Regions from separate parts of the Sporosarcina sp. OR05 genome, predicted to be linked through region 2. Evidence: a T-box and tRNA genes for the amino acid it is inferred to sense, from the RefSeq annotation. Region 2 holds a T-box; the other holds one or more tRNA genes.
The links. The T-box of region 2 lies ahead of leuS (leucine--tRNA ligase). A T-box ahead of a tRNA ligase gene usually reads a tRNA of that ligase, here a tRNA-Leu.
Positions count from the first base shown of each region.

Region 1 (8,299 bases), on a different contig from region 2:
GCAGTAGCTCAGTGGTAGAGCAATCGGCTGTTAACCGATCGGTCGTAGGTTCGAGTCCTACCTGCGGAGCCAATTGGAGAGCTGTCCGAGTGGCCGAAGGAGCACGATTGGAAATCGTGTAGACGGTTAACGCTGTCTCAAGGGTTCAAATCCCTTGCTCTCCGCCAGTTTACTTTACTTATTATATGGCCCCTTGGTCAAGCGGTTAAGACACCGCCCTTTCACGGCGGTAACACGGGTTCGAATCCCGTAGGGGTCACCATTTACTACTTTGCATTACAAAGCAAAAGAAGAAACGTACAACAGTACGTGACCGAGTGAGTGAAAGAAGCTGACAAAGAGATGCGCAGCTTATCACGCTTTAAACTTGGAGGATTAGCTCAGCTGGGAGAGCACCTGCCTTACAAGCAGGGGGTCGGCGGTTCGAACCCGTCATCCTCCACCATTAACTTAAACGCAACATGTGATTTGTATAATTTCCAAAAGGAAATTATAACAACATCTTAAGAAACACTGAAAGCGTAGGATTTGAATTCCCTACAACTATTATTATCGCGGGGTGGAGCAGTGGTAGCTCGTCGGGCTCATAACCCGAAGGTCACAGGTTCAAATCCTGTCCCCGCAACCAAATGGTCCCGTGGTGTAGCGGTTAACATGCCTGCCTGTCACGCAGGAGATCGCCGGTTCGATCCCGGTCGGGACCGCCATATGTGGCTCAGTAGCTCAGTCGGTAGAGCAAAGGACTGAAAATCCTTGTGTCGGCGGTTCGATTCCGTCCTGAGCCACCATTTTTATATAGTGATGCCGGTGTAGCTCAGTTGGTAGAGCAACTGACTTGTAATCAGTAGGTCGTGGGTTCGACTCCTATCGCCGGCACCATTTTTCCCTTGGTGGGGTAGCGAAGTGGCTAAACGCGGCGGACTGTAAATCCGCTCCCTCCGGGTTCGGCGGTTCGAATCCGTCCCCCACCACCATTATACAGGGGCATAGTTTAACGGTAGAATAGAGGTCTCCAAAACCTTTGGTGTGGGTTCGATTCCTACTGCCCCTGCCATTACTGTTTAATTCAATATGATGGCGGTCGTGGCGAAGTGGTTAACGCATCGGATTGTGGTTCCGACATTCGGGGGTTCGATTCCCCTCGTCCGCCCCATTCACAGCAATTATCCAAAATGAATATAGTTCTATTATGGCGGTCGTGGCGAAGTGGTTAACGCATCGGATTGTGGTTCCGACATTCGGGGGTTCGATTCCCCTCGTCCGCCCCATTTACTTTTTGGGGTATAGCCAAGCGGTAAGGCAACGGACTTTGACTCCGTCATTCGTTGGTTCGAATCCAGCTACCCCAGTTTCGCGGAAGTAGTTCAGTGGTAGAATACGACCTTGCCAAGGTCGGGGTCGCGGGTTCGAATCCCGTCTTCCGCTCCACTTTTCATACGGCGGCATAGCCAAGCGGTAAGGCACGGGTCTGCAACACCCTTACCACCGGTTCGATTCCGGTTGCCGCCTCCAGTTTTATGAACGCTGTGTATATTGAATATGCCCGAGTGGTGGAATGGCAGACACGTCGCACTCAAAATGCGATGCCGCGAGGCGTGCCGGTTCAAGTCCGGCCTCGGGTATCCACACTTACGAGATACAACCCAGGTTGTATCTTTTTTTATTGGAACCATCCTGAAAAACGCTTCTCTCTGTCTTTATGAAGAGGAAGCGTTTTATGCTAGGGGCCTATCTAAGTTTAGTTCATAATGAACTTAAGCCTGATCATTCTCTAATGCAATAGAAGTTTGACCTGCATGCAGCACAAAAGACTCAGCTTCTCCGCCACTCATGCTCGTAAACATCTTGCCGCTCGCTTGAAGAAGTTGAAGGGCTTCTGTTGTGTCCATAGATGGCCGTATAAAGAAAATCTGTATCGCTTCAGTCGTTTCTGCTGTCACTGCTGTTCTGACAGAGTCCACATAAGGACTACCAAAAGGACTGTAATCGTCTTTCAGTAAGAGAAGACGATTTAATGAATTGGGACGACCGTTTAAGCCATCATAGCTGTCGTCTTCATTACCTTGTGTCAGTTGAATATCACCTACAATTTTCGCCAAATCATAAATGCCGATCGGTATATCATATTGAAGCGAGAAGAATGTATTTAAATCGACAGCGGTATGCACTGATTGAAGAAACTCTTGTTTCTTTATTCTTCTAAAAAGGGATTCTACTGAAGGACGATAGCGGTTTGGATCCGCGCCAAGAGCTTTCCAAACCGCTCGCCATTCTTGTATGTTTGCAAACTCAGTTAATGGTTTAGTGTCCAGCTCGAAATAAAGCTGTTCTTGAAATAATTGGAGCCTACCTTTTAACATTTGAGGAGATTCTGATACGGTAATTTTGGTATAATGGTTAATGCCGATTTTTACATGTGGTAGGATGGTTAAGAGTTCTTTGTCTATTTGAATGTTCAAGCCGATCACCCTTGTTATCTTTTTGTCAATCATATCATAAAGGAGGCGAAACGTTGTGAAGGTCGCTCAGCTTCAACAATCGATAAGAGAGTATGCACATGCAATCGGAATTGATAAAATTGGCTTTACGACGGCAGCCCCTTTTCTCGAATTGAAGAACCGATTAAAAAGACAACAGGAATTGGGGTATCAATCCGGTTTTGAAGAAAGTGATGTTGAAAAACGGACGGAACCGACGTTATTGCTCGATCAGGCTGAGAGTATCATCGCTATAGCAGTAGCTTATCCATCAAAAATGGATGCTTCTCCGAAAGGAAAGAAAGGAGAGCGTCGTGGAATTTTTTGTAGAGCTTCATGGGGGATGGATTATCATGTAGTGCTCCGTGAGAAGCTACAATTGTTGGAAACGTTTATTGCTACACAAGTACCCGACGCCAAGATGCGTTCTATGGTCGATACGGGTGAATTGGTGGACCGTGCGGTAGCGGAACGAGCAGGAATTGGCTGGTCTGCGAAAAACTGCTCCATTATTACGCCGGAATTCGGCTCATACGTCTATTTAGGTGAGATGATTACAAACATTCCATTTGCCCCGGATTCCCCAATGGAAGATGAATGCAAAGATTGTACGCTTTGCTTGGATGCCTGTCCGACGGGAGCACTCATTCAAGGAGGGCAATTGAATGCACAACGTTGCATTGCATTTTTGACTCAATCCAAAAAGCCGATTCCCGAAGAGTTCCGTGCGAAAATTGGAAACCGTATTTACGGTTGTGATACGTGCCAGACAGTTTGTCCGAAAAATAAAGGGAAATACAATTTGCATCAGGAAGCATTTGCGCCAGAACCTCAGTTGACCAAGCCGCTATTAACACCGATGTTAAAATTGACGAATCGTCAATTTAAAGAGTCCTTCGGTCATATGTCTGGTTCGTGGCGAGGGAAAAATCCGATACAACGGAATGCAATCCTTGCGCTTGCCCATTTTAAGGAAGAAGCATCAGTTCCTTTATTAGCGGAGCTTCTTGTAAGTGATCCTCGCCCTCTTATTCGAGGAACGACTGCTTGGGCGTTAGGAGAGATTGCTACTGCAGAAGCGATTGAGGCAGTCCAACAAGCATTGCAAACCGAAGAGGATACTAATGTACGTATAGAGTTGAATAATGTACTTGAATTTGAACAAAGGAAGTGCTGAAATGGCGATACATGTCGCGCTATTTGAACCGCTCATACCAGCGAATACAGGAAATATTGCACGAACATGTGCAGGAACAGGAACGAAGCTTCATTTAATTGAGCCGCTTGGCTTCTCAACCGACGATAAAATGTTGAAACGGGCAGGGCTCGATTACTGGGAGCATGTTGAGATTACGTATCATGCAGGCATCCAACAACTATTTGATGCTTTTCCGGAAGGGGAGTTTTACTTCATTACAAAGTTTGGTGAAAAGACGTATTCGAACTTTGATTTTACCTCTCCAACAAAAGATATTTTCTTCGTTTTCGGGAAAGAAACGACTGGGTTGCCTCCGGAAATCATTGAGCAAAATAAAGAGACATGCCTCCGGATACCGATGAATGAACACATTCGTTCGTTGAACTTATCAAATACAGCTGCCATCCTTATTTATGAGGCGTTACGACAACAATCATTTTTGGATTTACAATAAAAAACGGGACAGCCTTATGTAAGGCGTCCCGTTTTTTAGTACTTATTTCTTTACTTTACCAGGCTTGTCTTCGTACCCACCTGTAAAGATTGCAGATAGGAACGCGAAGCATACGGCCATGATTAGAATTAGGTTCATGAAATGTACCTCCTGTAAAAAAATCATTAGTCCTTTGTATAGTATACCCTAAAGTAACTGGAAAAGAAATGACCGCGATATGAAATTGTGACAATCTCCTTAACAATCAAATCGATTGTTCGCAATATCGTTTTTTTATCGTTACAATTAAGGAAATTAGTGGCGAAGGAGTGTGACATGCAATGAGCTATTTTGCCGGCAACATTATATTGAATAATGGGATCGCCATGCCGCAACTCGGTCTTGGTGTCTATAAGATGACAAATGCTGAAGAAACAGTTAAAGCGATTCAGACAGCTTTGCAATATGGCTATCGGGCAATTGATACTGCTTCCATTTATGAGAACGAAGTGGAAACTGGTGAAGCGATTCGTCTATCAGGCATCCCTCGAGAAGAGTTATTCATTACCTCAAAAGTTTGGAATGCGGAGCAAGGATATGACGAGACTTTACGTGCTTTTGAACAATCGCTTAAGAGAATAGGCGTAGACTACTTGGATCTCTATTTGACGCATTGGCCGGTCGCTGATAAGTATGTAGATACGTACCGTGCGATTGAACGCTTATATGAAGAAAAGCTTATCCGTGCAACAGGAGTGTCCAATCATCATATTCATCATTTAGAGCGTGTGTTTGAAGTGGCGAATGTGAAACCGATGGTCAATCAAATTGAGTTGCACCCGAAGCTTACACAAGAACCGTTACGTCGCTTCTGTGAAGAGCATGACATTGCAGTGACGTCATGGTCGCCGTTGGCAAGAGGACAGCTTCTCGATGATCCTGTGCTTACCCAAATAGGCTTGTCGTACGGAAAAACACCGGCACAAGTCATTATCCGTTGGCATTTGCAACATGGATTGGTCGTCATTCCGAAGTCTGTTACGCCTGAGAGAATCCGCTTGAACATTGACGTTGGTGATTTTCAATTGACGAAAGCGGATATGATGAAGATTGACGCGCTTAATCGAGATGAACGGACGGGCACGAATCCAGATACGTATGATAATGAATAGATGTTAAAGAAAAGGACAACATCCCGAGAGGTAAGATTGTTGTCCTTTTTCACTATTCTATTGTTATGGACTCGCTTGTGAAGGGGTGTACAAAGGAAACTTGTTTAGCGGTTAAACGATATTGGCTGTCAGGTGTTTCGCTCGCCCCGTACAATGTATCCCCGACAACCGGATGGCCGATATGGGCAAAATGGACGCGAATCTGATGCGTGCGACCGGTCTCAAGCGTTGCTTCCACTTTTGTCGACTGCTCCAAACGTTCAAGCACTTTGAAGCGTGTAATTGCATCTTGGCCATTTGGAGAGACTCTGCGTCGAGTTGGGTGATGGCGATCGCGGCCGATTGGATACTGAAGCGTGCCTTTGACGCGATTCAACCGACCTTCGACTTCTGCTTCATACATCCGTGTAATTTTACGCTCTTCAATCATTCGATCGAATAGAGCCTTGGCAATCGGGTGTTTGGCTACAAGCACGATACCTGCTGTTCCTTTGTCCAAACGGTGTATATGCTCTGCGTAATATCCATCGTTTTGACTGACGTGGTCCATGATTGCGTTCATGAATGTGCCACCGGTATCAGCTTTGTCAGGATGGACGGCGATGCCTGCTGGCTTATAGGCAGCAAGTAGGTGCTCGTCTTCAAAGAGAATTTTAACAGTGTCTATTTTCTCTTTCGTATATGTCGATTGTGCATCACTGAAGTGGATGACGAGCTTCGTACCCGCTTCAAGCGGGAGACGCCAGTCCAAAGGCTCCCCGGAAAGATCCGTCACAGCTTTTTCCATCCGTAGCTGGTGTACGGTCTTTTTACCTGCTTGCCATTGATTGCGTAGCAAGTCTTCAATTGTCGTCTGGTCCTGCTGGATTGTGAATTGGATGTTTAACATGTTTTCCTCATTTTTCTTCATCGTAGGCGTCAAAGAACGCTTGGATGTCTTGTTCTGGATTTTTAGGGAGACCGACTGAGCGGGCAACTTCTTTCCCATCTTTGTAATGGATCAACGCTGGCCAAGATGTAATGCCATATGGCTGCGCTTCATTTTTGAACTCTAGCATATTGTATTGATAAACGTGAATGTCATTTTTTTCTGCAATTGGCATCAGAATAGGTGTCATCTCCATACAATATGGGCATTCAGGTGAGAAGAAGTAGGCAGTGACAGACTCACCAGACTTGACTTTTTCATATAATTCGTCTGGTAGGACAATGTTGCTGTAATTTTCATTACCGAGCAAGCCGATTGTCGATTGCTCCAAGTCTTCTTTGCCGTATGGATTGTCTTTCAGCTTTGTTTCATTCGATTGGTTGTTCAAAAAGATGATCAGACCGAAAATCACGACAATAATTCCACCGATGATTAGTAGTTTTTTCAATTTACTTAGACTCCTTTTGCCATTTCATTAAAAATAGGCTTGTGATAAAAATCAGTACGAATGCCACGAGTGCCATGAACGGAATGGTGATAAACCCCAAGTAGTTCACGTATTGGCCTGTACAAGGTACATCTCCACAGGCAGGTGCATTAGCTTGTAGAAAGCTCAGTTTCTGTAAGCAGTAATGGTAGAGAGAAATCGATCCACCGACGAGAGCGAATACCGCGGTCGTCAACGCGATCTTGGCATTTTTCTCAAACAACCCGATTGCAGAAATCAGGACAAGTGGGTACATCAGGATTCGCTGATACCAACAAAACGTACACGGCGTAAAACCACGAACTTCAGAAAAGTACAAGGAGCCGAGCGTAGCGATGAGGGCTATTGTAAAAATAAAAATTAGACCGTTTTCCAACCGTTTATCCATCGTGTCAACTCCAGTTCTACAGACTACCTTTGATTATAAAGTGTGGAATGAAACATGTAAAATAATCGGTACGACAGGATTCGAACGCTAGGTTGGTGGGTAACTATAAAAGAAGAGGTGAAAAATGTGAGTGAAGAATTTAATGATGTCTCCCCGTTTGAGATGAGTATGGTCGTCCGTCAATTGGAACGGTCAGATATTGCCAAAATCCTGGCGATGCAAAAAGTCTGTTTTCCCGGCATGGAGCCTTGGGAGGAAAGTCAATTACTTAGTCATCTGGCGATCTTTCCAGAGGGACAATTTGTGGCGGAACTGGATGGGGAGATTATCGGGTCTTGTTCAAGCCTAATCGTCAATTTTGACGAATACGATGACCGCCATACGTGGGATGATATTTCTGCGGAAGGCTATATTACGAACCACAATCCTGAGGGGTATAATTTGTACGGCATCGAAGTGATGGTGCATCCGGATTATCGGAGAATGAAAGTAGGACAACGCTTGTACGATGCCCGGAAAGAATTAGCTCAACGTTTGAACTTGAAATCTATTATTATTGGTGGGCGTATTCCAAACTATCATCGGTTTGCGCATGAAATGACGGCAAGGGAGTATGTGTCCGCGGTTTCCCGACATAAGATTTATGACCCTGTCTTGACGTTCCAAATTATGAATGACTTTACACTCATGCGGGTGAACCCCAATTATTTGCCTGATGATAAAGCATCAAAGAAATATGCAACGTTAATGGAATGGAACAATGTTGATTACAAAGCAACGACGAAACGCCATTACAAAACAAGTTATCCTGTACGGATTTGTGTAGTTCAATATTTGATGCGGAAAATTTCTTCGTTCGATGATTTGGCCCATCAATGCGAGTACTTTGTCGATGTAGCGTCTGATGCAAATTCGGATTTTGTTGTGTTCCCGGAAATTTTCACGACTCAACTTATGTCCTTTTTGGATGAACCCTCTCCAAGTCGAGCTGTGCGCAAAATGACGGAATATACGCCTCAATACATTGAACTGTTTACGAATTTAGCTGTTCGTTACAATGTGAACATTATCGGCGGTTCGCATTTTGTAGAGGAAGACGATGAAGAGATTTATAACATTGCGTATTTATTCAGACGGGATGGGTCAATTGAAAAGCAATATAAGATTCATATTACGCCAAATGAACGAAAATGGTGGGGGATTAGTGCGGGTGATT
Region 1 is NZ_JANKJL010000003.1:437-8,735, forward strand. Features, by position in the region: tRNA gene NRI27_RS06940 (tRNA-Asn) at 1-72, shown strand, start outside; tRNA gene NRI27_RS06945 (tRNA-Ser) at 76-167, shown strand; tRNA gene NRI27_RS06950 (tRNA-Glu) at 188-262, shown strand; tRNA gene NRI27_RS06955 (tRNA-Val) at 370-445, shown strand; tRNA gene NRI27_RS06960 (tRNA-Met) at 554-628, shown strand; tRNA gene NRI27_RS06965 (tRNA-Asp) at 632-707, shown strand; tRNA gene NRI27_RS06970 (tRNA-Phe) at 713-788, shown strand; tRNA gene NRI27_RS06975 (tRNA-Thr) at 804-879, shown strand; tRNA gene NRI27_RS06980 (tRNA-Tyr) at 890-974, shown strand; tRNA gene NRI27_RS06985 (tRNA-Trp) at 981-1,054, shown strand; tRNA gene NRI27_RS06990 (tRNA-His) at 1,078-1,153, shown strand; tRNA gene NRI27_RS06995 (tRNA-His) at 1,193-1,268, shown strand; tRNA gene NRI27_RS07000 (tRNA-Gln) at 1,278-1,349, shown strand; tRNA gene NRI27_RS07005 (tRNA-Gly) at 1,354-1,428, shown strand; tRNA gene NRI27_RS07010 (tRNA-Cys) at 1,439-1,512, shown strand; tRNA gene NRI27_RS07015 (tRNA-Leu) at 1,542-1,622, shown strand; gene NRI27_RS07020 (B3/B4 domain-containing protein) at 1,755-2,459, opposite strand; gene queG (tRNA epoxyqueuosine(34) reductase QueG) at 2,515-3,654, shown strand; gene trmL (tRNA (uridine(34)/cytosine(34)/5-carboxymethylaminomethyluridine(34)-2'-O)-methyltransferase TrmL) at 3,656-4,129, shown strand; gene NRI27_RS07035 (aldo/keto reductase) at 4,450-5,280, shown strand; gene NRI27_RS07040 (RluA family pseudouridine synthase) at 5,333-6,169, opposite strand; gene NRI27_RS07045 (thioredoxin family protein) at 6,177-6,656, opposite strand; gene NRI27_RS07050 (disulfide oxidoreductase) at 6,658-7,083, opposite strand; gene NRI27_RS07055 (GNAT family N-acetyltransferase) at 7,210-8,299, shown strand, end outside.
Region 1: it has a tRNA-Leu gene. The T-box ahead of leuS (leucine--tRNA ligase) is inferred to sense a tRNA for this amino acid. The anticodon was not compared.

Region 2 (14,264 bases):
TATTCACGGCTACACGGGCGGCTATAATATTACATCAGCACTTGTCACAGGAAGAATTGCCGGAATGAATGCAGGCGCATTTGCCGAAAAACAGTAAGTGCACATACGTCAACACCAGGGAATAAGCGCCCTGGTGTTTTTTTGTTGTTATGTATTGAACGGCTTTCTAGCATGAAAGTTGCCTTCTATTATATGCGACTTATGGTTAATTGATAAATAAATTTTTATGAGTTGCTTAGACGTATAAATCGGCATCATTTTATTCGAGGAAATCGTTATCACCGATTCGAAGGTGGTTATCACCGATTCTAGGACCGTTATCACCGGTTCTCGAGCGTTTATCACCGATTCTCAGGCAGTTATCACCGATTCGGACCAGTTTATCACCGATTCGCCATTTTTCAGTGGAAGAAGCAATCTAAGGAGCGGGCATTTCACGTTACCACCGATTCAGATGAGTTTACCACCGTTTCTCGGCACGTTACCACCGTTTCTCATCCATTTACCACCGTCTCTAGACCGTTTACCACCGATTCTCGGCTCTTTACCACCGATTCATCATTTTTCAGTGGAATCAATTACTCACCGGAACGGTATTTTGCGTTATCACCGTTTCGAAGGTGGTTATCACCGATTCTCGGCATGTTACCACCGGTTCTCACCCATTTACCACCGTTTCCAGACTGTTTACCACCGATTCGTTATTTTTCAGTGAAATCAATCACTCACCGGAACGGTATTTTGCGTTATCACCGGTTCGAAGGTGGTTATCACCGTTTCTCGAACGTTTATCACCGATTCTCGAGTAGTTATCACCGATTCGGACCAGTTTATCACCGATTCGCCATTTTTCAGTGGAAGAAGCAATCTAAGGAGCGGGCATTTCACGTTACCACCGATTCAGGTGAGTTTACCACCGATTCTCGGCTCGTTACCACCGGTTCTCCCCCATTTACCACCGTCTCTAGACCGTTTACCACCGATTCAAGCAACTTTACCACCGATACTCCATTTCCAAGTGAAATCAAACGCTCATCCTCGATCTTAATCTGCGTTATCACCGCTTATACGTGTTTTATCACCGCTTGTCTGACCGTTATCACCGCTCAACGCCAGTTTATCACCGCTTGTCGCCCAATTATCACCGCTCATCACCGTTTTATCACCACTCATCCATTTAATAGAAAATTATCGATTGTAAAAATGGACAATCCTACACAATCAGCAGCTAGTAAGCAATTCCACAACACTTCAACACCTAATCCTGCTCCAAAACTTTGCGATCACACTCTCTCTAGCACTACTCCAACAAACTTCCACATGCAAAAAAATCCGCGGAAAAGGTATACACCTTTCCCACGGATTCAATTTCATCCTACCGCAACAATGTTCACTAATCTTCCAGGAATCGCAATGACTTTCTTCAGCTCTTTCCCTTCAATCCATTGTTTCACTTGCTCGTCTTCCAATGCTACTTTTTCAAGGTCTTCTTTTGAGATATCTTTTGCAACCTCAATTTTCGCACGGACTTTACCGTTGATTTGAACGGCAATTTCCACAGTATCGTCTGTCAGTTTTGACTCATCGTATGTCGGCCAAGCGACATACGCAATGGATTCCGTATGGCCTAACTTCTCCCAAAGTTCTTCTGCAAGATGCGGAGTGATTGGCGAAATCATAATGAGGAAGCCTTCAACAAATTCTTTCGGAATTGAATCAGCTTTATAGCCTTCATTAATAAACACCATCATTTGAGAAATCGCTGTGTTATTGCGCATTCCTTCAAAGTCTTCCGTTACTTTCTTGACGGTTTGGTGATAGATTTTTTCAAGTGATCCACCTGGTTCGCCACCAATTTTCGAGCTAAGTGTGCCATCTTCATTCACGAACAAACGCCAGATCCGATCAAGGAATCTGCGTGAACCTTCAAGACCATTTGTCGACCATTCTTTGGATGCATCAAGTGGTCCCATGAACATTTCGTATAAACGTAGTGTGTCCGCGCCGTGTGAATGAACGATATCATCAGGGTTAATGACATTGCCGAGTGATTTGGACATTTTCACATGCCCTTCTCCTAAAATCATTCCTTGGTTGAATAGTTTTTGGAATGGCTCTTTCGTTGGCACAACACCGATATCGTAAAGCACTTTATGCCAAAAACGTGCATACAACAAATGAAGTACCGCGTGTTCTGCACCGCCGACGTAAATATCAACCGGTAGCCAACGTCCAGCAAGCTTCGGATCGATTAGCATTTCCTCGTTATCCGGATCGATATAACGTAAGTAGTACCAGCAGCTTCCTGCCCATTGCGGCATCGTATTTGTTTCACGACGACCTTTCATTCCTGTCTTCGGATCAACGACATTTACCCACTCTTCGATATTAGCAAGTGGTGATTCGCCTGTTCCGCTAGGTTTGATATTGTCCGTTTTCGGTAACATCAATGGCAATTCAGACTCGTCAACAGGTGTCATTGTACCATCTTCCCAATGGATGATTGGAATCGGTTCACCCCAATAACGTTGTCTCGAGAATAACCAATCACGTAGACGGTATGTGATTTTCTTTTCGCCTTTGCCTTGCTCTTCAAACCAAGCAATCGCTTTTGCAATTGCTTCTTCTTTATCCAGACCGTCAAGGAATTCAGAGTTAATATGCTTCCCATCGCCTGTATACGGTTCTTTGGAAACGTCGCCACCCGCCACAACTTCAACAATCGGTAAGTTGAACTCAGTTGCGAATTCATAGTCCCTCTCGTCATGCGCAGGTACCGCCATGATCGCACCTGTGCCGTATGAAGCAAGGACATAATCTGCAATCCAGATTGGCATTTTTTCACCGCTCGCAGGATTAATCGCATACGCGCCCGTGAATACACCCGTCTTCTCTTTTGCTAAATCTGTTCGTTCTAAATCACTTTTTGTCTTCACTTTATTCAAATACGCTGCGACCGCTTCCTTCTGTTCAGCCGTCGTAATTTTATCAACAAGCTTATGCTCTGGCGCTAAGACTGCATACGTAGCACCGAAAATCGTATCGGGACGCGTTGTAAATGCTTCAAATGACAAATCTGTTCCGTCAATTGCAAACGTCAATTGTGCACCTTCCGAACGACCAATCCAATTCCTCTGCATGTCTTTCAAGCTTTCTGACCAATCTAGGTCATCCAAATCTTCTAGCAAGCGATCTGCATATTCCGTTATACGCAATACCCATTGGCGCATCGGACGACGTTCAACCGGGTGGCCGCCACGTTCAGAAACACCGTCAATCACTTCTTCGTTTGCTAGGACTGTTCCTAACGCTGGACACCAGTTAACAGGCACTTCGTCAATGTACGCCAATCCTTTTTTGTACAATTGGATGAAGATCCACTGTGTCCATTTGTAATATTTTGGATCCGTCGTGTTCACTTCACGGTCCCAATCATAGGAAAAGCCAAGATCATTCATTTGGCGTTTGAATGTTGCAATGTTTTTCGCTGTAAATTCAGCAGGATCATTCCCTGTATCAATTGCATACTGCTCAGCTGGCAAACCAAACGCATCCCAACCCATTGGATGCAACACATTGTAGCCTTGCTTTCGCTTAAATGAACTTAAAATATCCGTTGCAATATACCCGAGTGGATGACCGACGTGCAATCCCGCACCGGAAGGATAAGGGAACATATCAAGTGCATAAAACTTCGGTTTTGTTTCATCATCGACCAATTTATACGTTTTATGGTCTTTCCAATAGTCCTGCCACTTCTTCTCAATCTTTACATGTTGATAACTCATACCATTCATTCCTTCCCATTGACACGATTTGCGCACGGCATTTTGGGAATAAAAAAAACTCCCGTCCCTTAACAAAATAAGGGACGAGAGGTATTGTTACTCCCGCGGTGCCACCCAAATTGACGACGAGGTCGCCCAACTTGATTCCTTAACGCGGAAAACGGCACCAGCTACTGATCTTTCACCGATACAGGCTCATAGGCGAGTTCATCGATCCGTCATACAGGCTTGCACCTTCCGCCTGCTCTCTTGAATGACTAAAGCCGATTACTATTCCTCTTCAACGCCAACGCTATTTCATATCATTTTATTGTAGTGTACCCGATAAAGTTCCGAATTACAACTAATCATTTCAAGGGATTACGCTAATTCTTTGACAATCAATTCCGCTTCGGTAGAATCAATAACATCTTGAACCGTAAAGCCTTCAAATACTTCCTTCAATTCCAAGCCGTCCGGTGTCACTTCTATTAACGCGCGCTCGGTAATAATCTTATGCACGACACCTTTTCCTGTTAGAGGAAGTGTACACGCCTTCTTAATCTTCGGGGATCCATCCTTTGCGGTATGATCCATGATGACAATGATCTTCTTTGCGCCATGCACAAGATCCATCGCACCGCCCATGCCTTTAATCATCTTGCCTGGAATCATCCAATTCGCCAAGTCACCTTGTTCAGAAACTTCCATACCTCCGAGAATTGCCACGTCTACATGGCCTCCACGAATCATTGCAAATGACTCTGCACTATTGAAAAAGGAGGAACCCGGAATCGTTGTCACGGTTTCTTTCCCCGCATTAATTAAATCTGGATCGACTTCTTCTTCCGTCGGATACGGACCAATCCCAAGTAACCCGTTCTCTGATTGCAGAACAACCGTCTTGTTGTCTGAAATGTAATTAGCAACGAGTGTCGGCATCCCAATTCCAAGATTGACATAATCGCCATCTTTAATTTCCTTTTCTGCACGTCTTGCAATCCGTTCCCTGAAATTGATTTTCGTCATCGTGAACATTCCCCTTCCTTATCGAGTTGTCAATCTCTCAATCCGCTTTTCTTGTTTAGCCTGCAACAGACCTTGTACATAAATGCTTGGTGTATGGATCATTGCAGGATCAAGTTCTCCGATTTCTACAAGTTCTTCCACTTCTGCTATCGTCACACGACCTGCCGCTGCCATCATCGGATTAAAGTTTTGAGCCGTTTTGTTATAAATGAGATTTCCGATTTTATCCGCTTTAGCCGCTCGAACGAGAGAGAAGTCTGCCACTAACGCTTCTTCGAGAACATATTCCTTGCCGTTGAATGTACGAATCTCTTTGCCTTCAGCTACAGTCGTTCCAACCCCTGCTGGCGTGTAAAATGCTGGAATTCCTGCACCACCTGCTCGGATTTTCTCCGCTAACGTTCCTTGTGGCGTCAGCTCTACTTCAATTTCTCCAGCTAACACTTGGCGTTCAAATTCTTTATTCTCACCAACATAAGACCCTATCATTTTCTTAATCTGTTTTTCTTTTAATAAAAGACCTAATCCCCAGTCATCTACGCCACAGTTATTCGAAATGATTGTTAAATCCTTTACTCCTTTTTCAACAAGCGCCAAGATGAGCTGTTCAGGGATTCCGACGAGACCAAATCCCCCCACCATTAATGTTGCCCCGTCTTCAATTTGTGAAATCGCTTCCATCGCTGTCGAATAGATCGGTTTCATTTCGCGTTCCCCCTTCAATTCAGTAAATGGTTCTCTCTTCATTTAATCAAACTATTTCGTAAGACGCAATCTTCTAAACTGAAAACCGGGAAATCAATATCGATTTCCCGGTTTGATAACTCCTATTCTAGCTACTCTTTCTGCTCGAAATTTCGCAATGGACGATCATACAACACGGTTGTCAGCAAGGTAAACGCCATGAAGCTCGTCAGTATGAGTAGCATAATTTTCATGTCATACATTACAACAAGAACTCCACCTGCCCACGGACCAATCATCCGCCCAATTGTGGCTGCCGAGTTAACAATTCCTTGATAAAAACCGTCTCTGCCTTTCGGGGCAAATTGGCTAGCAAGCGTTGGAATCGTTGGCCATACAATCATTTCACCAAATGTCAGAATAACCATTGACACGATGAACATTTCAAACGTCTCCGCAAAACTGACAACAATAAAAGAGAGGGTAAAAATGCTTGTGCCAATGAACATTTGCATTTTCAACTGGTGCTCCAACCGCTTAATAAGGGGTTTAATCAGCGGCTGACCTAAAACAATCAGCAATCCGTTTATCGTCCAAATGAAACTATATTCCCTTAGTGAAATGCCAAGAGACAACGCATGTGTTGAAATCGTTGTGGCCCATTGTGAATACACAAGCCATGTAATCAAATACCCTGACACAAGGATGAGCAAAGCGTAAAAGGGCGCTTTATGTTTGATTCGACCCGCTTCCCGAATAACATCCGTATGACGGTCCGGTGCAATATCAAGGTTTTTATAGCCGAAATACGCAATCGCTAAAAACACGATATAAAATACCAGATTCGCAAAAAATATATAATCGATATGAACAGATGCTACTAATCCCGCTAGTGCAGGTCCAATGGCGACACCTACATTTTGAGCAAGGTAAATGGCATTGAATGCTTTTCTTCCACCTTCCGGCCAAACAGAACCGACCATGGCAAACATACTTGGAAAAATAATGCCGCCACTAAATCCTAAAATCGTCAAAAAGATGATGTATGGATACCAACTATGATCATAGACAAGATAAACAAGAGCTATGATGGACAGTACAATTCCTGCCATAATGGATTTAAATCCGCCTATTTTGTCAAATAAAAAACCACCGAGCAGATTTCCGACAACGCCTGCCCCGGCATTCGCCATGAGGACAAGACCGGCAACCGCCAATGACTTATCAAGGTATTCATGCATATAAATTGTATTTAACGGCCATAGAAATGAGTTACCAATAACATTCACTAACATCCCTATGACGAGCAGCCAAACTTTTTTAGGCAATGGCAATCGCCTCCATTCCGATCATCTTCGTTATGACTTCGGGATTCTTCAATATGTCTCAGAATAGACAGTGAGGAAAATCCATTTACAGTCAATATTTTGAGTGTATGCCTTTTTTCCCGCATTCACAAGATAATCAGAATAAGTTTCACAATTCAGATGATGCCATCTCATTGCCGCATGTTACAATGAAGTTGCTCATTTGATCAGTAAAAAAACAGAAAGAGGTTCATATACATGCGTCAAATCCGATTACATAGAGTTTTACCCTTCGCGAAAAGGTTGCTAGCCGAAACCGTAGTTGCAGGAGAAACCGTTGTCGATGCAACGGCCGGTAATGGAAACGATACCGTTTTCTTAGCGGAGTTAATTGGTGAAGAAGGAAAGGTATTTGCATTCGACATCCAACAAGCCGCTCTATGCGCAACGAAAGAAAGATTGGCTGGCTTGGCTAATCGAGTGGATTTGGTGTTAGATAGCCATGCACATGTGGACCGATACGTGCAAAAGCCTATCGGCGGAGCGATGTTCAACTTAGGGTACCTCCCTTACAGTGACGATCCAACCATCATTACAAAACCCGAATCCACTATTGAAGCGATTCATAAACTCCTTGCACTGTTAAAAAAAGGTGGAATCATCACTGTATCTGTCTATGACGGACACGAAGGCGGACCACAAGAGCGAGATGCGTTACTCCAGTACGTAAAAACGTTACGGCAGGCGGACGTCCATGTTATTCGATACGAATTGTTGAATCAACGAAATAACCCACCATTCTTGATTGCCATAGAAAAAGTCAGGGAATTTGATGAAGTAATTCTAATGGAAAATTAAGTAACCGCGTAGGGACAATGTAGATTTTGTCTCCACGCGGTTTTAGTACATACTGATTCGGTTACGTTAGATTTCTCGAATATCCGCAATCGGACAAAAAGAACGGAAGTCCTTGCGATCTAGCAAAGCAATCAATTTACCCGCGACCTCTTCTGCACTACTCAACTTACCTTGTTCCTTATAATCAACAAAGCGGTCAAGCAATGGAAAATCCGAGGCATCACTCGAACGAATTGTTTCTTGCATCCCGGTGTCGATAATACCTGGAGCAATGGACATCACATCGACAGGATAGGTTGCAGATTGCTGTTCGATTGCAGCGACTCTTGTGAAATGGTCTAATCCTGCTTTAGTCGTACAATAAACACCCCAACCTTCATACGCATTCCTTCCCGCTCCAGACGAGATAGAAACAATACGCTTTTGACCACGGAAGCTCTTCAACTTTGAAATGAAAGCATTTGACAATACCATCGGAGCTGTCAAATTCAACGCGATAGCTTGCTCCATCTGCCTAGCAGTTACCGTTCCAATTAGACCAATCGGCTCTACAGTTCCAGCGTTATTAATCAAGGTAAATGAGGTCGCTTTCTGTTCATATTCTTCAATAATTCGATGAATCGTGTCTTCTAAGTTGTCGGTTTGGCTTAAATCTGCCTCAATGAACTGCTTAATCCCCGATGTTTTCGTACGAGCAACGCCAATTACTTCATGTCCTCGTTCTGTTAACTGCTGGCACAATTCAAACCCAAGCCCTTTTGAAGCACCTGTTACAATATAAATATCCATTGTCATTCTCCTTCCGTATAAGCGGCTAGCCACTCATTCAGTGATGAATCATCTAATCGTTGTTGCACCTTCTCTTTGAAGTTCGACGGTTCGCTCAACGTTGTAAAATCGTCTCCAAACCACTTCTCCACTCGATCCCGAGTCACCTTAAATGATTGATCTTGGAATTTCAATTCTATTTCTTGAAGGTTACCAATTAACACAAATGCAGCAGTTGTATTATAAATTACCGCCTGTTCAGCAATACCATCCAGATCGGAAGTAGCTATCGGATAATGAACGAGGAGATAAAAGCGATTCGAATCCATTTCAATCGTCCCTTTATGTTCGTTCAACGGCAAAGCTTCAAAGAATGCATTCGTATTTGATGCATCTCCCATATAGGTAGTTCGAAAAGACAGCATTTTTTCGTAATCATGCGTTAAAGGATCTTGCTGAAGCTTCTCCTCACCGACTTTAGCCTTGTCTGGAATTTCAAAGTAAGCAATCCATATGTATATTGGTACAACAAGCAATATAAGTAGACCGATAATCATTCTGCGTTTATCCATTGCCATTCCCCCACTTACCCGTTTCCTACTAGTTTACCACGAATAGTTGATAAGTTAAAAAAATAGTAAAAGCCAACCCCTCTGTCATTAAAGGGATTGGCTAAACAGTTCTTATTTTAGAATCTTTATTTTCACGTCTTTACGTCCCCACTTGAACGCTTCGCTTTTTGTTGGGAAAAAGACGTCAATTTTATTTCCTTTAATCGCGCCGCCGATATCTCCTGCTACCGCATACCCATATCCTTCCACGTAAACTTTTGTCCCTAATGGAATTATTGATGGATCGACCGCGATGACTTTCGCATCTGGATTGCGTTTTAGATTAATGCCAGTTGCAGTAATTCCAGAACAACCGTTACAATTGGCAGTATATGCACTTGCTGATACCGTTAATTCTTTTACCACATTACTTTCATTGGATCTCGATGGTGTTTTACTTGCAGCTTGTGTTCCACCATTTGTGAGTTTTAGAGCTTGCTTTGGATAAATCATGTTTGATGTTAATCCGTTCCACGCTTTTAGGTCTGTTATCGAAATGTTGTAAGCTTTGGCGATGCTGTAAAGGGTGTCACCTTTTTTGACTGTGTACGATGAAGAAGCGGCAAAACTTTCGGTCGTTCCACCGATCAATAAAACTACTGTAAAAATGAACGTCACAATATGTTTTTTCAAGTTTTCTACTCCTTACTTTTTAGTCTATCCATAGATTATCAGCCTTATATTACAGCGACGTTACAAAATATATCCATTCGCATTACAAATCCTAGCCAATTATTACAAGAGGAGGCGCTTTAATTTGACGGAACTTTCAATAAGAAAGGCAGAAATACATGAAGCAAAACACTTATCCCACTTGCTTTCAATGTGTCAATGGTTCACTTATGAGGAACTTTATTCAAGCGCTTATATTGAACGTCTCATATTGAAATATTACAATGTCGAACGGATTAAACAGGAAATTACAACAACCGACAGAAGCTGGCATGGCTACGTCATTGCTGAAAGTCGTGGGAAAATCGTTGGTGCAATTGGTGGAGGAATGATTGATGAAACTACAGGAGAAATATACGTCTTCTATGTAGATCCTAAGGAGAGAGGCTTAGGTGTGGGGACAAGGCTGTTGAATTTCTATACAAAACTTCAAAAGCATCTGTATGGTGCAAGTGAACAGAAAGTTGCAGTGGCCAAAGGGAACAAGTATGGCATCCCTTTTTATGAATCAAGAGGATTTACTTTTTCACACGAAGATCTTGCTTATGGTGCCTCCGAAGAAGAGCATGACATATCGTCAATTTATAAACGAAAGATCTAAACGCAATATATTGCATATCTCCACTTTCCATAAACAGTTATTTCCTGTATACTTAAACTACAAATTGCAGCAGGAAGGTGACTGTATATGCCGATACCTTCGGAACATCAAAAAACCACACGTAAAACAGCAAAAGAAAGCGCATTCAACCAACTTCAACAATGGATTATTGATGGGACCTTACAACCTGGTGAAAAGCTGAATGATGTAGAATTGGCAGACGCACTCGGTGTAAGTAGGACACCCATTCGCGAATCGCTTCAATTATTGGAAGTACAAGGTTTCGTTAAAATGTATCCTGGGAAAGCAACACAAGTTACGGAAGTGAATAAAGACTCCATTAATGATCTTCTGCCTCCATTAGCTGTATTACAGGCTCTAGCAGCAGAATTAGCAATCCCCCATTTACAGGAAGAATCGTTACGAGAACTTGTCCAAACAAATGAACGATTTGCGCAAGCTGTTCGATCAAAAGACTATTATTCTGCCTTAAAAATTGACGAGGAGTTTCATCAGATAATTGTCGACATTGCATGCAATCCATATATACATCAAATCATCTCTTCGTTGCAGACACATGTGCGACGGCTCTTCTTCTTGAACTCCATCATCTTAACGGAAAAATCGATTGATGAGCATTCAAAGATCATTGAGCTCTTGAAAGAAGGAAAGGCGGATTTGGTTTCATCTGTCATGCGCGAGAATTGGCTCAGAGCGATAGATGAATTTCGCTCATTGGAAACAGAGTAATTGAAGATTTTAGGGAGTATGCCACAATACAAAATCAATCGAGCACTTCCTGAATTCGAAGCTGTAAAGATGAAAAAATAATAAAGAGGCTGGGACAAAACATAAAAAATGCATGAAGGCAAATTCGCCGGCATGCATTTTTTCTGCTTTTACAATGTTTCTTTTTTATCTTCATAAGTGGATCGGAGCGGAAAAAGGCCGACTCCTGCGGGATTTAGCGCGAATGTTGAGACCCCACAGGGAGCAAAGCGAAGCGACGCAGACGAGGAGGCTCAAGCGCGCCCCGCGGAAAGCGTGCCTTTTGGAGCGCAGAGGAACGGTCTATTTAGAGTTTTGTCCCAGCCTCTGTTCATTTCAACCTGTTTACTTTTCCTTACGTTAACTTCATGACTCTTGCGATAATCCCTGTTACAACCATGACTGCCAGTACCGGCAACAACCAACCTAGCCCTTCGCCATAATAAGGTAAAACATTTGTATAAAACGATACAATTGACGTTAACCAGTTCGGCCATTGCTCTTCTGTATATTCAAGCGTCCCGTACAATGTCTTCACACCATCAATTGTACTAATTGCAAGAGCAACAACTGTTGCACTGATATACACAAGTCGAGCATGCTTAAATAACGGTGACGTGAACGTCAATAGCATAAGAACGACTGCTAGTGGATAAAGGAACATTAATACTGGAATCGAATACGTTATAATGTTTGACAATCCGAAATTCGCAACGATGAAACAGAATGTCGTGAAAATCGTGACAAACATCTTATAACTGACTGAAGGAATGATCGTTGTGAAATACTCTCCACAAGCTGTCATTAAACCGATACTTGTCGTTAAACAAGCCAAGATAATGATAATTGCCAACATGATTGAACCAAACGTACCGAAGTAATGGGCAGCTGCGCCACTTAATACAGGACCACCCGTATCAAACAATCCAAACTTCTCAGTCGTTGTCGCGCCTAAATAAGCGATACCAACATACAACAAGCCAAGGAACCCAGCAGCAATAACACCCGTTTTAGCTGTTGCTGATAAAATCTGTACTTTGTCCGTCACGCCCAGCGCTCGGATTGCATTTATGACGATGATTCCAAATACAAGTGAAGCCAGGGCATCCATTGTATTATAGCCTTCTGTAAAACCTTTCATGAATGCTCCGGAAGCATACGCATCTTCTGGAGATTGGAATGAACCAATCGGATTCACAAATGCCATCACTAATAAAACAAGCAGTAATACTATGATTGCAGGAGACATCACTTTCCCGACCCGATCAACAATTTTAGCCGGATTTAATGAAAGCCACAAGGTGACACCAAAAAATACAAGTGTAAAAATGAAAAGAGCCGTTCCTTGTGCACTTTCAGGAATGAATGTTGCAATTCCAATATCAAACGCGACCGCTCCTGTACGAGGTGCCGCAAAAAACGGTCCAATCGTCAAGTAGAGCAACGATGTGAATAACACAGCGTATACAGGATGCACCCTGCTCGCCAAATCCTGCAAGTTGCGGCTACCTGAAAAGCCCATAGCTAGAATACCTAAGAACGGTAAACCCACACCGGTAATAAGAAACCCAATAACCGCCGGCCAAAGGTTCGTTCCTGCGTATTGTCCTAATTGTGCCGGAAAGATTAAGTTACCTGCTCCAAAGAACAGAGCAAATAACATGACGCCAATTAAAAGAAAAGATGAAAAAGACAGTTTATTTTGCATAGAATGATAGAATCCTTTCTTCTTGTAAGTTTATCTTGATGCATATGCAATATATCGCTGGCATTTATCATACGTGGACAAACCACTAATTGCAACAGCAAATTATTATTTGAATATATAATCAATTCATAAAATACAAGTTTATAAAAAATCCAAACGAACGATGACTAACAAATGGACTTTTGGATGCCTTTTCCGTTCACCGCTATACACTATACCGTTTATTTATTCATCTACTTAATTTTAACCAAAATAAACCATTAAGAGACCTACCGTATAAAAAAGAAACAGACGCGTAAGACGGAGTAAACTACGATTCGTCTTACGCGTCTGATTTATGACTAAAAAACTTATCACCTGACTATCAGCGCATCATTTTAATATAAATTTTGTTTCACTATGTCCTTCGTTCGATTTACGAACCTCTAGTATTGCCGGCAACGCCTTCTTCAATTCCTCAACATGGGAGATGACACCGATCATCCGACCTGATTTTTGTAAATCGATCAACGTATCCACTGCCTTGTGAAGCGATTCTTCGTCTAACGTTCCAAATCCCTCGTCGATGAACATCGTTTCGATTGATACTCCACCTTGGAAACTTTGTATAACATCCGCCATTCCTAACGCAAGACTAAGCGAGGCATTGAATTTTTCTCCCCCTGACATTGTCTTTACGTCTCGATTTTGCCCTGTATATGCGTCATATACATCCAACCCTAGGCCACTTTGTTTCCCTCGTATTTCTTGTCTTTCGCTACGCATCAACTCAAATTGGCCATTTGACAGGTTATGCAGTCTACTATTTGCGGACTGGATGATTCGCTCCAAATAATCGATTTGAATAAACCGTTCAAAGGAGAGTTTCAAGTGATTTTGCCCCCTGATCACATCATGGAGACTTGTCAGTTTACTCACTTTACGCTCTAATTCTTCAATCCCTTCAGACGTGTTATGCAAGTTGCTTCTTAATTGATTGAGCGCTTTTCCATATTCTATTGAACCCTTCCACTCTGTCAATGCATGTTCGTAAGCATCTTTTAAGCGGTCTACTTGTTCGGCCAGTATGGACGTGTCCATTTTCTCTTTGCCTTTGAGACTCGTTTCCAGCTCCACAATTGCAGTTTTTGTTGCATGAAGGTCCTCATTAAACCGTTTTACTTCCTCTTTGTACATGCGCTTTTCCGCTTCCGTCAACTTTGCGTTTCGGTATGCCTCTTCAGAATTAAAATCCGATTGGTGTAAAGCGTCTTTATAACGTGCTTCAGCTTGCTGCTTCTTTTGTACATACTCATGGACCGCTCTTTCAACGTACTGTTGAGCATTTTTTGACGTAGCAAGTTTTTCTTTCGCTTCTTCCTTTTTCTTCTGAATAGCTATCCACGAAGCTTCCAATTTTTCTTTATGAATGGCTGCTTTTTGAATTTCCGCTTCCAATGCAGGCAAGCTTCTGACCTCTTCAGGTATAGACGTTATTTCATGTTGCAACAA
Region 2 is NZ_JANKJL010000001.1:369,881-384,144, reverse strand. Features, by position in the region: gene NRI27_RS01790 (BaiN/RdsA family NAD(P)/FAD-dependent oxidoreductase) at 1-97, shown strand, start outside; gene leuS (leucine--tRNA ligase) at 1,371-3,788, opposite strand; T-box leader at 3,865-4,081, opposite strand; gene NRI27_RS01780 (CoA transferase subunit B) at 4,149-4,796, opposite strand; gene NRI27_RS01775 (CoA transferase subunit A) at 4,815-5,501, opposite strand; gene NRI27_RS01770 (MDR family MFS transporter) at 5,633-6,808, opposite strand; gene mnmM (tRNA 5-(aminomethyl)-2-thiouridylate-methyltransferase MnmM) at 7,055-7,645, shown strand; gene NRI27_RS01760 (SDR family NAD(P)-dependent oxidoreductase) at 7,712-8,434, opposite strand; gene NRI27_RS01755 (DUF4825 domain-containing protein) at 8,437-8,985, opposite strand; gene NRI27_RS01750 (3D domain-containing protein) at 9,097-9,657, opposite strand; gene NRI27_RS01745 (GNAT family N-acetyltransferase) at 9,782-10,297, shown strand; gene NRI27_RS01740 (GntR family transcriptional regulator) at 10,385-11,047, shown strand; gene brnQ (branched-chain amino acid transport system II carrier protein) at 11,421-12,773, opposite strand; gene NRI27_RS01730 (AAA family ATPase) at 13,146-14,264, opposite strand, start outside.